Regions from separate parts of the Nocardioides sp. S5-5 genome, predicted to be linked through region 1. Evidence: riboswitches for the same ligand, from Rfam matches in the RefSeq annotation. Region 1 holds a riboswitch; the other holds the start of a gene.
The links. A riboswitch is a leader RNA that binds a small molecule or an ion and turns the genes downstream of it on or off. The one in region 1 is predicted to bind glycine.

Region 1 (7,457 bases):
CCCTGGGCGCTGGGCAGCTCGCCCTGCGTCGTGACCTGAGCGCCCGGAAACTACGATCGCCCCATGAGCGCGACCCTGGTAGCCAAGAGCCTCGCCGGCGGTCATGCTCACCGCACCCTCTTCGAGGCCCTCGACCTGACCGTCGCGCCGGGCGACGTGGTGGGCGTGGTCGGCGCCAACGGCGCGGGCAAGACCACACTGCTGCGAATCCTCGCCGGCGACCTCGCCCCGCTGGAGGGCAGCGTCTCGACGGCTCCCTCCGACGCCTTCGTCGGGTGGCTCCCCCAGGAGCACGAGCGGATCGCGGGCGAGAGCGTCGGTCAGTACGTCGCCCGGCGCACGGGATCTGCGGCGGCGACCGCCGCGATGGAGCAGGCCGCCGCGGCGCTGGCGGACGGCGACGAGTCGCCGGCGGTCGCGGACGCCTACGCCCACAGCCTCGACCACTGGCTGGCCAGCGGCGCCCCCGACCTCGACGAGCGGCTGCCGCCGATGCTGGCCGACCTCGGCCTCGACGTCGGCCCGGACGCGCTGATGACCGCCCTGTCGGGTGGCCAGGCGGCCCGGGCGGCGCTCGCCGTACTGATGCTCAGCCGCTTCGACCTGGTGCTCCTCGACGAGCCGACCAACGACCTCGACCTCGCCGGGCTCGAGCAGCTGGAGACCTTCGTGCGCGGGCTGCGCGCCGGGGTGGTGCTGGTGTCCCACGACCGCGAGTTCCTCTCGCGCGTGGTCACCCGCGTCGTCGAGCTCGACCTCGCGCAACACCAGGTCGCCGTGTACGACGGCGGCTACGACGCCTTCCTCGAGGAGCGGGCGATCGTGCGGCGCCATGCCCGCGAGGCGTACGAGGAGTTCGCCGAGAAGAAGGCCGACCTGGTCAACCGCGCCCGGGTCCAGCGGGAGTGGAGCTCGCAGGGCGTGCGCAACGCGATGCGGAAGTCGCCCGACAACGACAAGGTCCGCCGCCGGGCGCAGTCGGAGTCCTCGGAGAAGCAGGCGCAGAAGGTGCGCCAGATGGAGTCCCGGATCGCGCGGTTGGAGGAGGTCGAGGAGCCCCGCAAGGAGTGGGAGCTGCGCTTCTCGATCGCCGCCGCGCCCCGGTCCAGCTCGGTCGTCGCCACTCTCGACCGGGCCGTCGCGCGGCTCGGCGACTTCACCTTCGGCCCCGCCTCCCTCCAGATCAGCGCGGGCGACCGGATCGGCGTGACCGGCCCCAACGGTGCCGGCAAGACCACCCTGCTGCGTCTCCTCCTCGGCCGGCTCGCCCCGGACGCCGGCCGCGCCGGCCTCGGTGCCTCGGTCGCCATCGGCGAGATCGACCAGGCCCGCACCGGCCTCGACGACGACCTCCCCCTCGGCCCCGCCTTCGAGGCCGCGATGCCGGACCTGACGCCGGCCGACGTACGCACGCTGCTGGCGAAGTTCGGCCTCAAGGCCGACCAGGTCACCAGCCTGGTCGCCCGCCTCTCCCCCGGCGAGCGCACTCGCGCGGCCATGGCGCTGCTGCAGGCCCGCGGCGTCAACCTCCTCGTCCTCGACGAGCCCACCAACCACCTCGACCTGCCGGCGATCGAGCAGCTCGAGCAGGCCCTCGAGTCGTACGACGGCGCACTGCTGCTGGTCACCCACGACCGCCGGCTGCTCGACACCGTCCGGCTCGACCAGCGCTGGCAGGTGGAGGACGGTCGGGTCGCGGCTGTCGAGATGGCCTGACCGCTGGTGCGGATCGGGTCGCCCCGGTGCCTCAGCCCAGCCCCGGATAGAGCGGGTGTGCCGCCGCCAGCACGGCGACCCGGGTCTGCAGCTCGGCCGCCACGCCCTCGTCGTACGACGGCTGGAGCGCCTCCGCGATGATGTCGGCGACCTCGGTGAACGCCTCGGCGCCGAAGCCCCGGGTCGCCAGCGCCGGCGTGCCGATGCGCAGGCCGGAGGTGACCATCGGCGGGCGTGGGTCGAAGGGGACGGCGTTGCGGTTGACGGTGAGGCCGATCGAGTGGAGGCGGTCCTCGGCCTGCTGACCGTCGAGCTCCGAGGCACGCAGGTCGACGAGGACCAGATGCACCTCGGTGCCGCCGGTGAGGACGGAGACCCCGGCCGAGACCACGTCGGGCTCGGTGAGCCGCGCGGCGAGGAGACGAGCACCCTCCAGGGTCCGCTCCTGACGCTCCCGGAACGACGGGGACGCCGCCATCTTGAAGGCGACCGCCTTGGCGGCGATCACGTGCTCCAGCGGACCGCCCTGCTGGCCGGGGAAGACGGCGCTGTTGATCTTCCTCGCGAGCTCCGCGGTCGACAGGATCACGCCGCCACGCGGGCCGCCGAGGGTCTTGTGGGTGGTCGTGGTGACGATGTCGGCGTGCGGCACCGGGCTCGGGTGGAGGCCGGCGGCGACCAGGCCGGCGAAGTGCGCCATGTCGACCATGAGGCGGGCGCCGACCAGGTCGGCGATGCGGCGGAACTCGGCGAAGTCCAGCTGGCGCGGGTACGCCGACCACCCGGCCACGATCAGCTTCGGCCGGTGCTCCAGGGCGAGCCGCTCGACCTCGGCCAGGTCGACCCGGAAGTCGTCGGGGTCGACGTGGTAGGCGACGGCGTCGTAGAGCCTGCCGGAGAAGTTGATCCGCATCCCGTGGGTGAGGTGGCCGCCGTGGGCGAGGTCGAGGCCGAGGATGGTGTCGCCGGGGTCCAGCAGCGCGAACATGGCGGCGGCGTTGGCCTGGGCGCCGGAGTGCGGCTGCACATTGGCCGCCTCGGCGCCGAACAGCTCCTTGACCCGGTCGATGGCGAGCTGCTCGACGACGTCGACGTGCTCGCACCCGCCGTAGTAGCGGCGGCCCGGGTAGCCCTCGGCGTACTTGTTGGTCAGCACCGAGCCCTGGGCCTCCATGACGGCGACCGGCGCGAAGTTCTCGGAGGCGATCAGCTCGAGGGTCCCCTGCTGGCGGGCGAGCTCGGCGGTGATGGCCGCGTACACGTCGGGGTCGTAGTCGGCGAGGTGCTGGTCGAAGGCGTCGTTCGTGGTCATGCGGAGGCTCCCGTCGTCGAGGTGTGCCTCCCCGCTCTGTCATGGGTGCCTGAGAGCTTCACCGCGAACGGCTTGCACCTTGGGCGCAGGACACGGGTCCTGACTTTCCAGAGTCGCCTCGCACGGGCAGTGACGGTGCCTGAGAGTTTCTCGGGGAGAGTTGCTCCTACGGCGCCCCGCACGGTGGCGAGGTCTCTCCTGCTTCGGCTACGAACGGCGCCTGTTCAGTTGTCGCGGGTCACACCCTATCGGCAAGCGTGATCTCCACCATCAGCTCGTCCGCGATCGCCTCCAAGACGGCACGCAGGTCGTCGACCCGGGTGGTCGGCGGCGCCTCGAGCACCGCCCGGGCCTCGAACAGCCGGCCGCCGGCCATCGGCGCGTCCCGCACGTCGGTGATCAGGTCGCGGATGCCCACCCGCTCCCGGGCCAGCGCCGCGGAGATCTCGGCGACGATGCCGGGGCGGTCGGCGCCGAGCAGGTCGAGGTCGACCAGCACGGCCGGCTCCACGCCAGGCACGTCGGTACGGGCCACGGTGACCTGCAGGCCGATGCTCTCCAGCCCGGCCAGCTCGGCGACGAGCGCGTCGGCGCGCGCGTCGGGGACCTCCAGCAGCAGGATGCCGGCGAACTTGCCGGCCAGCCGCGCCATCTGGCTGCGGTTCCAGCTCGCGTCGTGGGCGTGCAGGCGGGCCGAGAGGTCCGACACCAGTCCGGGGCGGTCGTCGCCGATGCAGGTGAGCGTGAAGGTGGCCATGGGTCGAGGCTAGCGAGCGTGTCGCGGCCACAGCGTGGTGGTGGGAGATGCCCAGCTGCACACACGCAAAGGCGCCGGCGCGCAGCCATACCGGGTCGTCTCGCCACGAGACCTCGGCCGGCGCGCCTGCCGCTGGTCGGCGGAACGTAGGCTCGACCCACCAACGTCAGCAGCCGGAGGAGGCCTCGTGTCGCCGAGTGGTCGTTCCCGTGCGGTCCTGTCCAGGCCGGGGTTGCCCAAGCCGGGCCTGGCGGCCGTCACCGCCACCGTCGCCACCGGCATGCTCGGCGCCCTGGCCGCCGCGCCCGAGCGGATGAGGCACGTGCTGCGCCGCCGCTATCCCACCGTCGCGGTGACCGGGATGACGGGCGTGGGCAAGTCCCAGCTGGCCGACCGGCTCGCGCGGCGCAACCCGGCCGACGGCACGGCCGAGGTGGGCTCGGCGGTGATGGAGCGGCGGACCCGGCGCTCGCGCCGGCTCCGCGGCTTCCGCTTCCTGGTCGTGCCGGGCGACAACGCCGCCACCCGGCTCGGCGCGCTCGACGAGGTGTTCCACGACGAGCCGGTCGACGGGGTGATCCACGTCGTCGCCAACGGCCACGCCACGCCGCGCCGCGCCGGCGGTACGACGGGCGCGGCGACCGCGACACGCGCCGACCAGCTGGCCGCCGAGCTCGAGGACTGGACCATCACCGCGCACCGGATCGCCTCGATGGCCGTACGCAGCGCCCAGCCGATCTGGCTGGTCATCGCGGTGACCAAGGCGGACCTGTTCGCCGAGGACGTCGACGAGGTGGTCCGCTCCTACTCCCCCGGCAGCGGCACGCCGTTCGGCGACAAGGTCGACGAGCTGCGCGCGCTGGCCGGCGGCGCCCGGCTCTCGGTCGACGTGCTCCCCGTGTCGACCAGCAGCGGCGAGGGGCTGAGTGCGAAGCAGGCGGGCGCCCTCGTCGACCGACTCGCCACCCGGCTGGCCCAGCTCAGCGGCCACGTCTGACCCGGCTGCGAACCGGCGTCAGTGGCAGGGCGCGCCCTCGCAGCACGGCCGGATGTAGCCGCAGCCGTCGCACCGCTCGTGCGAGGTCTCCCAGCGCATCAGGGTTCCGCAGTTGGGACAGGGTTCGGTGAGGTCGGCCACCCGGTGAGGGTACGGCGGGCGAGGGCTCGCCCGAGTCACTTCCCCGGCGACACGCTGTCGATCACCCGGCCGTCCCGGATCCGGTGGCAGAGAACCCTGTCCAGGCCTGGGACAGCTTCCCCACAGCGCGGCGGGCGAGGGCGCCGCCACCGGTCCCGGTCCTCACAGACAACGCACAGGGTCGGCTGACGCCCCGGACAACCGGGCCCGGCCTACTGGGTGGTGTTCATCTCGACACCACCTGGAGTTCACCGATGCCCGCCTACTCGCTGTACCTCGCCGACGCCGCCGCCATCTGCGTCCTCGTCTTCGCCCTGTTCCTGCCGCGCCACCGGCGCCCCGAGCTGATCGTCGCCTACCTGACGGTCAACGTGGGGGTGCTGGCCGTGTCCGCGGCGCTGACCTCGACCACCATCGGAGCCGGGCTGGGCCTGGGACTGTTCGGCATCCTCTCGATCATCCGGCTCCGCTCCGAGGAGCTGGCCCAGCATGAGGTGGCCTACTACTTCGCGGCCCTGGCGCTGGGTCTCCTCGGTGGCCTGGGTACGACGGCCGGCTGGGTCGGCGTGACCCTGATGGCCGCGGTCCTCGCCACGCTGGCGATCGGCGACCACCCGTCGCTGGCACAGCGGACCCGGACCCAGCAGCTGCTGCTCGACCGCGCGCACACCGACGAGTCGGCTCTCCTCGCGAACCTGGAGTCGCTGCTCGGCGCCGAGGTGATCTCGGCGAAGGTGCTGCGGGCCGACCTGGTCAACGACACCACGCTGGTCGACGTCCGGCACCGCGCCACGGCGTCCGGGTCGCCGGCACGCTCGGCGCACCTGGCCACCGACGCGCGCACCCTGGAGTCGGTGCGATGAGCGAGCTCGCCGCCACCGCGCTCGACGTACTCGCCCCGATCTCGCTCGACGCCCTGGTCGAGGAGGCCGAGCTGCTCGCCCGGGTCGATCGCAAGTACGTCCTGCCGACCGACGAGGCGGACGCGCTGCTCGCGCTGGTCCCCCACGACACCCGGGTCCTCCAGATCGACGGGCAGCGCGCCTTCGGCTACCGGTCGACCTACTTCGACACCGACGCCCACGACAGCTTCCTCACCTCGGGGCGCCGGCGTCGCGGCCGTTGGAAGGTCCGCACCCGGGCCTACCTGGGCACCGGCGGCTGCTGGCTGGAGGTCAAGACGGTCGGGCCACGCGGACTGACCGTGAAGCAGCGGATCCCGCACCCGGAGGCGGTCCGGCTGACTCCGGAGGGCCGGGAGTTCGTGGCCGGGGCCGTGCCCGCGCTGGCCGACGTGCCGCTGCGGCCGGTGCTGACGACGGGCTATCGGCGTACCACCCTCCTCCTGCCCGCCTCCGCGAGCCGGGTGACCCTCGACGTCGACCTCGGCTGGACCTCGATCCACTCCCAGCACGACCTCGACCGGCCGCACCTGGCGATCGTGGAGACGAAGACCGGGTCGACCCCCTCGTCGGTCGACCGCCTGCTCTGGTCCCGCGGCCACCGACCGGTCGCGATCTCGAAGTTCGGCGTCGGCATGGCCGCGCTGCACCCCGAGCTCCCCCGCCTTAAGTGGCACCACGCGATGGACCGCCACCTCGACCTCGCCCGCGCCGCCTGACCCAGGAGACCCCCATGAAGCTCACCGCCCGCCGCCGCATCTGTGCCGCGGTCGCCACCCTCGCCCTGCTCACGACCACCGCCTGCGGAGCCGCGAGCACCACCGCCGACACGGCCGCCGTCAGTGCGACCACGTCGGCACACACCCTGGCCGACACCCATGCCGACACCGACGATGGCGAGTACGACGCCGCGGGGGCCACGACGATCGCGCTCGCCGACGGCGCGAGCAGCGTCGACGGCTCCGGCGCGAGCGTCGACGGCGACGTCGTGACCATCACCGAGGCCGGGACCTATCTCCTCTCCGGCAGCCTCAGCGACGGCCAGGTGGTCGTGAACAGCGCGGGCGAGGGCAAGGTGCGCCTGGTCCTCGACGGCGTCGACATCGCCTCGGCCACCACCTCCCCGGTGGTGATCACCGAGGCCGACGAGGCGGTCGTGATCCTCGCGGACGGCTCGACCAACACGCTGTCCGACGCCGCCGCCTCGGCCACGGACGACGAGGAGGAGGACGCCCCGACCGCGACGTTGTTCTCGATGGCCGACCTGACCATCGCCGGCACCGGCTCGCTGAGCGTGACCGGCGCCAGCAACGACGCCATCACCAGCAAGGACGGCCTGGTCGTCCTGTCCGGCACCATCACCGTCGACGCCGTGGACGACGGCATCCGCGGCAAGGACTACCTCGTCGTCGAGGACGGCGAGGTGGCGGTCGCAGCCGGCGGCGACGCGCTCAAGTCCGACAACGACAACGCCGGCGAGCTCGGCTGGATCCAGGTCGACGGCGGTACGACGACCATCTCGGCCGGCTCCGACGGCGCCGACGCCGAGGGCTCGATCACCGTCGCCGGCGGCACGATCGACGTCACTCGCTCCGAGGAGGGGTTGGAGGCCGCCGTCATCACCATCACCGA
Region 2 (7,822 bases), 1.8 Mb from region 1:
GGTACTGGTGGCCTCTCGGGTTGGTTCCGGCCAGGCCGACCAGGGCACCCAGACGTCGCTGGTCTTCATCGTGCTGGCCGGCATCGTCATCGGAGGCACGAGTCTCCTCGGCGGTGACGGTGCGATCTGGAAGACCTGCGTTGGGATCCTGTTTCTCGCGCTCATCAACAACGGGTTCGTGTTGCTCAGCCTCGACGGCGTGTACCAGCAAATCGCTGCTGGCGTGCTGATCGTGATCGCAGTCGGCAGCGACAGCTATCGACGCGCGCGGCGCTCCTGACTGGAACCCGTAGACCCTCCGGAGATCTCTACCTGAGATCACGAGACCAGCAAGCATCAACAGCTCGATCGCCGCACCGGGCGAACGAGGACAAGCAAGGAGCAGAGAAGTGGAAGCAAAGTCGGTCTGGTTCGCATCTGAGCGCACAGTCGAGATTCGCACCGAGGAGATCGGTGACCCCGGCCCCACCGAGGTCCTGTGTGAGGCCATCGCCTCGGGCATCAGCCACGGTACCGAGATGACCATCTTCCGCGGACAGGCCCCGGACACCCGCACGGTTCTCGATCTGCCGCAGGACCTGATCCAACCGCAGGCGACCATGGGTGGGTCCTTCGAACAGAAGTTCCCCATCAAGTACGCCTACGCCAACGTCGGTCGTGTCCTCGAAGCCGGCGTCGAATCCGGGCTCACCACCGGCGACTTGGTCTTCACGCGCGTCCCGCACCAGACCCACTACGTCGTGGACAGGTCGCTGTGCACGCTGCTTCCGCCTGACCTCGCCCCAATCGAGGCAGCAACCACGGTGGGACTCCTCGACGTCGCGGTCAACGCGCTGCTCGACCACCCGGTATTGTTCGGCGATGTCGTCATCGTTTACGGCATGGGCTTGGTCGGGCTCTTCACCGCCAAGCTCGCCAAGCGTACGGCCTCGGTCGTCATCGCTGTCGACCCCCTCGAACGCCGGCGCGAGCTCGCCCTCCAGTACGGCGCAGACGTGGCCGTTCACCCTAGCGACGCGCTGAGCACCGTCAAGGAACTGAGCGGTGGCCGCGGAGCAGACGTGTCGTTCGAGGCGAGCGGCGCCCCGGCCGCCCTGCAGTCTGCGATCGAGGCCACGGGCGCCGAAGGCACCGTGGTCGTGCCGGCCTACTACGGACGCAAGCCCGTCGATCTGATTATGTCGCCCGAGTTCCACATGCGGCGCCTGCGTATGGTGAGCTCCTCGGTCAACGCCCCCGACGGCCGAATCTCCGCACGCTGGACCAACGACCGACGACTCCAGCTCGACGTCGACCTGCTGACTGAGCTGCGGGCCGGAGACCTGATCAGCCACCGCATTCCGTTCGAGCGGGCCACTGAGGCGTTCGAGCTCGTCGATCAGCACCCCGACGAGGTGCTCTCGGTCGTGCTCACCTATGGCAGCTGAACTTTCATGACGCTCGCTGATACTCACTGTCACCTTGGCCGTTACCACGACCGTGACCGGGTGCTTGAGACCTGCCGGGAGTGCGAGATCGAGATCATCGTCGCTACGGCCCGCCCCTCTGAGGCGCAGCACCTGGATGAGCTGCTGCGTGGCGTACCCGGTACACAGGTCGGACTCGGCTTTCACCCCGAGGCCGCGGGGAGCGTCTACAACGCCAGCGAGCTGGCCACGCTGGAGGCCATCGCCCCCCGCTTCGCATGGGTGTCCGAGATAGGTTTGGACCGCCCAATCGCAGACACCGTCGGACCGGACTTTGGCAACGGCCCCACGTTCGCGGCTCAACACGAACTACTTGAGCGCGTCTTGGACCTCACCGGACCGACGCGCGGCTACTCGATACATTCGCGTGGCGCCGTCAGGGAGGTTGTGGGGACACTGGCCAGGTTCCAGGTGGAGCACGCCGTTCTGCATTCCTTCGCAGGGAACCGTGGTGAACTGACCATGGTTCTTGACGCCGGGTTCCGGCTTTCCATCCACCCGACCATGCTCGAGACCGAGGAGGGTCGAGACCTCATCCGGTCAATTCCTGCAGATCGAATGCTCCTCGAGACCGACGGTCCCTACTTCTCTTGGATGGGCCGCCGCATCCAACCACACGACTGCGCCGAGATCGTGCGGTACATCAGCGAGGTGCGGGGCGCGCGCGCCACACAGGTGAGCGAAATCATCTCCGACAACTACCGCCTCCTCGCCAGTGAGGTGAAGGCAGCACATGACAGGAATTTCAATGCGAACTGAGCCGTCTGCCCCTGCAATCCGCATCGGTCTGGATGTCGGCGGAACTCACACCGACGCCGTGGCCATCGACGAGCGTGACACCGTGGTGGCTTGGGCGAAGCAACACACAACTGCCGACGTCAGCGGCGGCGTGGAGCGCGCCCTCGATGAAATCCTAGCCCAGCTCGGAGACTCGGTAGAGCGGGTTGGCGCGGTCATGCTGGGAACCACGCACGGCATCAACGCCATTCTCGAACGGCGCGGTCTTGCAAAAATTGCCGTGATCCGACTCGGCGCCCCCGCTACGCGGAGCATCCCGCCGCTGATGCCTTGGCCCCATGATCTGCGTGAGAACGCTGTAGTGGCCAGCACGATCCTCACCGGCGGGAACTACGTCGCCGGCCGAGCCATTCGTCGAACGGACCGCGAAGAGCTCATGGAGTTCCTCAAGCCCATCGCTGGCACGGTCGATGCGGTGGCTATTACCGGCGTGTTTAGTCCGGCCTACCGTGACCAAGAAATCGAAACGGCCGACGTGGTTCGCGAGGTCCTGGGCGAGCACGTCGGGATCTCTATGAGCCACGAAGTCGGCTCCCTGGGGTTGCTGGCGCGCGAGAATGCAACTGCACTCAACGCGGCACTCCACCACGTCGCCACTGAGGTGGCGTCGTCGCTGCAGACCGTCCTGGAGAAGCGCGGAGTCCGCGCTGCGACCTACTTCGCGCAGAACGACGGCACTCTCATGGGCCTGGAGCAGGCAACCCGGTTCCCGGTCTTCACCATCGGATCAGGTCCGGCCAACTCAATCCGAGGGGCCGCCTTCCTTACCGGTCTGACCAACGCCCTCATCGCCGACGTCGGCGGCACCTCGACCGACTTCGGCGTACTCATCGACGGGTTTCCTCGGGAAGCATCGATGGGCGCTGAGCTTGCGGGCGTCAAGACCAATTTCCGAATGCCCGACGTGCTCAGCATCAGCATCGGTGGCGGCACGGTCGTAACACAGGACGGCTCCGGCGGCGTCCGAGTCGGCCCCCAATCTCTGGGATATCGCGTCGCGCAAGAGGGCTTGGTGTTTGGCGGTTCAGTCCCAACGTTGACCGACGCAGCCGTGGCAGCGGGACGCGGCGACATCGGCAGCCACCCGGTTCCCGCTGACCTGCGTGCCACGCTCGGCCAGGCAATGTCAGTGGCCGACGAGACACTCGCCGACGCGGTCGAGAGTATGAATCTGTCCCGCGAGATCAACTCGTTGGTGGTTGTCGGGGGAGGATCGGCCCTCATCAGCGACGGCCACGGCCGCATGCCCAAGGTGATCCGACCCAGCCACGGCGCAGTCGCCAATGCGGTTGGGGTTGCCATCGCCCCAGTCAGCAGCCGTTGGGACACGATCATCCCGGCTGGACAGGACCGCCGACGCGCCATCGACGACGCCTCGGACATCGCAACCGCGCGGGCCATCCAAGCTGGCGCGGACCCGAGCCGCATCGAGATCGTCGAAGTAACGGAGACCCCGATCGGGTACCTGCCAGAACCGGCCACGCGCCTCCAGGTGCGCGCGGCAGGACCACTCGGGAGAGTGTCGTGACCGGCAGCCCGACCACGTTTCTCCGTGTGCGGGTCGAGGAGCTTCGATACGAGGCCGAAGGCGTCGTCTCCGTCCTCCTGCGAGGCTTGGACGGCGACCTGCCAGCCTGGGAGCCTGGGGCCCACATTGGCCTGGTACTACCGAACCGGGTCGAGCGTCAGTACTCGCTCATCGAGTCCTACGCTACGTACAACTCCTACCGCATCGCCGTCCTTCTGGACCCGCTGAGCCGCGGAGGCTCCGAATACGTTCACTACTTCCTACGGCCCGGGCAGATCGTCACTATGAGCTCGCCGCGCAACAACTTCGCACTCCCGGAGTCGGAGGCGCTCGTCTTCATCGCCGGCGGCATCGGCATCACTCCGATCATCCCGATGATCCGAGCCGCGGAGGCTGCCGGAATCCGATGGACCTTGGACTACGGCAGCCGCAATCGGAGCTCCATGGCTTTCGCCGACTCCTTCGGAGACCTCGGCGACCGCGTGCGGTACTGGCCGTTCGACGAAACCGGTCACCTTCCACTCGACGACATCATCGCGGGTGCCGACACGGACGCCGCGTTCATCTGCTGCGGACCTGAGCCATTGCTGGTAGCGGTGGAACAAGTCGTCACCCGGTCCGGACGGTCGCCCTCCTCTCTGCACGTGGAGAGGTTCAAGCCTCGGCCGCGTCCGCCACAGGTGAATCGCGCGGTCACCGTCCGGGCGATCAAGAGCGCACGGACCATCAACGTCGACGCCGATACCTCCCTACTCGACGGACTGGCGCGAGCCGGCATCCCCGTCAGCGCGAGTTGTCGCTCCGGAGTCTGCGGAACCTGCGAAGTCGAGATCTTGGCCGGGCGCCCCGAGCACCGCGACGACGTCTTGACCCGCGAACAACAGGAAACAGGCCGCACCATGATGGTGTGCGTGTCGCGCGCCCTCGGCAGAGAGATAAGTCTCAATGTCTGAGCTCAACGTGACTCCGGCCTCCGGGTCGGCAGTGCGCCCCTCCGCCCGTTCCCTCCTCGACCGGGTCCGCCGGCTCAGCGTCCAGGAGGTCTGTGATGTGCTGGGTACCCCCGACGCTCCCGTGCTAGACAAGATTGATCGGGACCTGGGTCTGACGGCCCAGCGCTTCATCGCACATGCTCCGTTCGTTTGCCTAGCAACTCACGGAGCCAAGGGAGCTGACTCCAGCCCTCGGGGAGACGGTCCGGGCTTCGTGAAGGTGCTCGACGACGCCACCCTCAGCCTCCCAGATCGTTCGGGCAACGCTCTGGCCGACAGCTTCAGGAACCTCGCGTGCAACTCCGAGATCGGCATGCTTTTTCTCGTCCCAGGGATGCGAGAGACCTTGCGAGTCAACGGAAAGGCATTCGTCACCGACGACGTTCACCTCCGTCACCAGCACGAGGCGGACGGCCGCGTACCTAAACTTGTGCTCATCGTCGAGGTCGAAGAGAACTATTTCCACTGCGGGAAGGCGCTCATCCGATCCCGTCTCTGGGACCCCGCCGCGCAAGTCAACCCCGCCGACGTGGTGATGAGCAGCAACGTGTTCTCCCTTCGCAACACCGAGCGATCCGCGGTGACCACTACGACGTCGGAACTGACCGACGGTCTGGCGCACAGCTACGTGGCCGACCTCTGACGACCGCGCCAGGCGCACCAAGACAACTCCATATCGGCCGTTCGAAGCCGAAGCAGGAGAGCCCTCGCCTGACCCGATGGGTCGGGACGGGGCGCCGTAGGAGCAACTCTCCCCGAGAAACTCTCAGGCCCCATCACTGCTCGGCGAGGCAACTCTGGAAAGTCAGGACCCATGTCCTGCGCCCACGGTGCAAGCCGCTCACGCGGTGAAGCTCTCAGGTACCCATGACAGAGCGGGGAGGCAAGCGAAGCAGGGTGCACGCACCCTCGACGACGGGAGCCTCCGTGTCCTCGAACGACCCCACCCCTTCAAGCGCCTCCTTCAGCGAGCGCCACATCGGCACCGACGCCTCCGAGCAGGCGAAGATGCTGGCCGAGATCGGCTACGCGAGCCTCGACGAGCTGATGGCCGCCGCCGTACCGGCCGGCATCGTCTCGCCCGAGCCCCTGCGGCTGCCCGCACCGGCGAGCGAGACCGAGGCCCTGGCCGAGCTCGCCGTCCTGGCGGGACGCAACGACGTCGGCGTGGCGATGATCGGCTGCGGCTACCACCCGACGATCACGCCGCCGGTGATCCGCCGCAACCTGCTGGAGGCCCCGGCCTGGTACACGGCGTACACGCCCTACCAGCCGGAGATCAGCCAGGGCCGGCTCGAGGCGCTGATCAACTTCCAGACCGTCGTCGGCGACCTCACCGGCCTGCCGACCGCGAACGCCTCGCTGCTCGACGAGGCCACCGCGGTGGTCGAGGCGATCATGGTGATGCGCCGCGCGTCGCGGTCGAGGTTCCCGCGGGTGCTGGTCGACGCGGACACGCTGCCGCAGACCCTCGCCGTGCTCGCCACCCGGGCCGAGGCCGTCGGCCTCGAGGTCGAGCTGGTCGACCTCGACGCGCCCCTCCCGGACGGTGAGTTCTTCGGCCTGCTCGCGTCCTACCCCGGCTGCTCGGGCGAGGTCCGCGACCTGCGGCCGATCGCCGCCGAGGCCGCCGCACGCGGTGCGTCCGTCGCCGTGACCTGCGACCCCCTCGCGCTCACCCTGCTCACCCCGCCCGGCGAGATGGGCGCCGACATCGCCGTCGGCTCCACCCAGCGCCTCGGCGTCCCGATGTTCTACGGCGGTCCACACGCCGCCTTCATCGCCGTCCGCGAGGGCCTCGAGCGGCACCTGCCCGGACGGCTCGTGGGCGTCTCCATCGACGCGTCCGGGCAGCCGGCGTACCGCCTCGCGCTGCAGACCCGCGAGCAGCACATCCGCCGCGACAAGGCGACCTCCAACATCTGCACCGCGCAGGTGCTGCTGGCGATCACCGCCGGCATGTACGCCGTCCACCACGGCCCCGACGGCCTGCGCCGGATCGCCGGGCAGGTCCACGCGCGCACCGCCGAGATCGCCTCCGAGCTGGAGGTGCGCGGCGTGCGCCGGGTCAACCGGCACTTCTTCGACACCCTCGTCGTCGAGGTCGCGGACGCCGCGGCCGTCGTCGCCCGGGCCCGCGCCGCCGGCATCCTGCTGCGCCCGGTCGACGACACCCACGTCGGCATCACCTGCTCGGAGATCACCACCGCCGACCACGTCGCGTCCGTCGTCGACGCCGTCGAGCCGCGGACCGATGGTGGCGTCATGGTCCAGGTGGGCACCGGGATCCCGGCGGCGGTGCGTCGTACCTCGGCCTTCCTCGAGCACCCGGTCTTCCACCGGCACCGCTCGGAGACCGCGATGCTGCGCTACCTGCGGGCGCTCTCCGACAAGGACTACGCGCTGGACCGCGGGATGATCCCGCTCGGCTCCTGCACGATGAAGCTCAACGCCACCGCGGAGATGGAGCCCATCTCGTGGCCCGGCTTCGCCGACATGCACCCGCTCGCCCCGCTCGAGGACGTCGCCGGCTACCGCGTCCTCGTCGAGCAGCTCGAGGAGTGGCTGGCCGAGATCACCGGGTACGCCGCAGTGTCGATCCAGCCCAACGCGGGCTCGCAGGGCGAGCTCGCCGGCCTGCTCGCCATCCGCGCCTACCACCACGACCGCGGCGAGGCGCAGCGCGACGTCTGCCTGATCCCCTCCAGCGCCCACGGCACCAACGCCGCCTCCGCGGTGCTCGCCGGCTTCCGGGTCGTCGTCGTGGCCTCCCGCGAGGACGGCACCGTCGACCTCGACGACCTGGCCGCGAAGTGCGCCGAGCACGCCGACCGGCTCGCCGCCGTGATGGTGACCTACCCGTCCACCCACGGCGTCTACGAGACCGGCATCACCGACCTGTGCGACCTGGTGCACCGCCACGGCGGCCAGGTGTACGTCGACGGCGCCAACCTCAACGCGCTGGTCGGCATCGCGCGCCCGGGGGAGTTCGGCGGCGACGTCTCGCACCTCAACCTCCACAAGACCTTCGCGATCCC

Region 2: another riboswitch for glycine. It lies ahead of gcvP (aminomethyl-transferring glycine dehydrogenase); the one in region 1 lies ahead of glyA (serine hydroxymethyltransferase).

Annotation. Positions count from the first base shown of each region.
Region 1 covers NZ_CP199913.1:1,956,157-1,963,613, reverse strand. Annotated here, with positions in the region: gene ACUP6Y_RS09260 (ABC-F family ATP-binding cassette domain-containing protein) at 64-1,716, shown strand; gene glyA (serine hydroxymethyltransferase) at 1,748-3,028, opposite strand; glycine riboswitch at 3,055-3,149, opposite strand; gene ACUP6Y_RS09250 (glycine cleavage system transcriptional repressor) at 3,267-3,785, opposite strand; gene ACUP6Y_RS09245 (hypothetical protein) at 4,018-4,782, shown strand; gene ACUP6Y_RS09240 (DUF4956 domain-containing protein) at 5,178-5,786, shown strand; gene ACUP6Y_RS09235 (polyphosphate polymerase domain-containing protein) at 5,783-6,544, shown strand; gene ACUP6Y_RS09230 (carbohydrate-binding domain-containing protein) at 6,559-7,457, shown strand, end outside.
Region 2 covers NZ_CP199913.1:181,084-188,905, forward strand. Annotated here, with positions in the region: gene ACUP6Y_RS00795 (ABC transporter permease) at 1-280, shown strand, start outside; gene ACUP6Y_RS00800 (zinc-dependent alcohol dehydrogenase) at 390-1,427, shown strand; gene ACUP6Y_RS00805 (TatD family hydrolase) at 1,434-2,225, shown strand; gene ACUP6Y_RS00810 (hydantoinase/oxoprolinase family protein) at 2,215-3,792, shown strand; gene ACUP6Y_RS00815 (PDR/VanB family oxidoreductase) at 3,789-4,745, shown strand; gene ACUP6Y_RS00820 (MSMEG_1061 family FMN-dependent PPOX-type flavoprotein) at 4,738-5,427, shown strand; glycine riboswitch at 5,471-5,576, shown strand; glycine riboswitch at 5,577-5,668, shown strand; gene gcvP (aminomethyl-transferring glycine dehydrogenase) at 5,712-7,822, shown strand, end outside.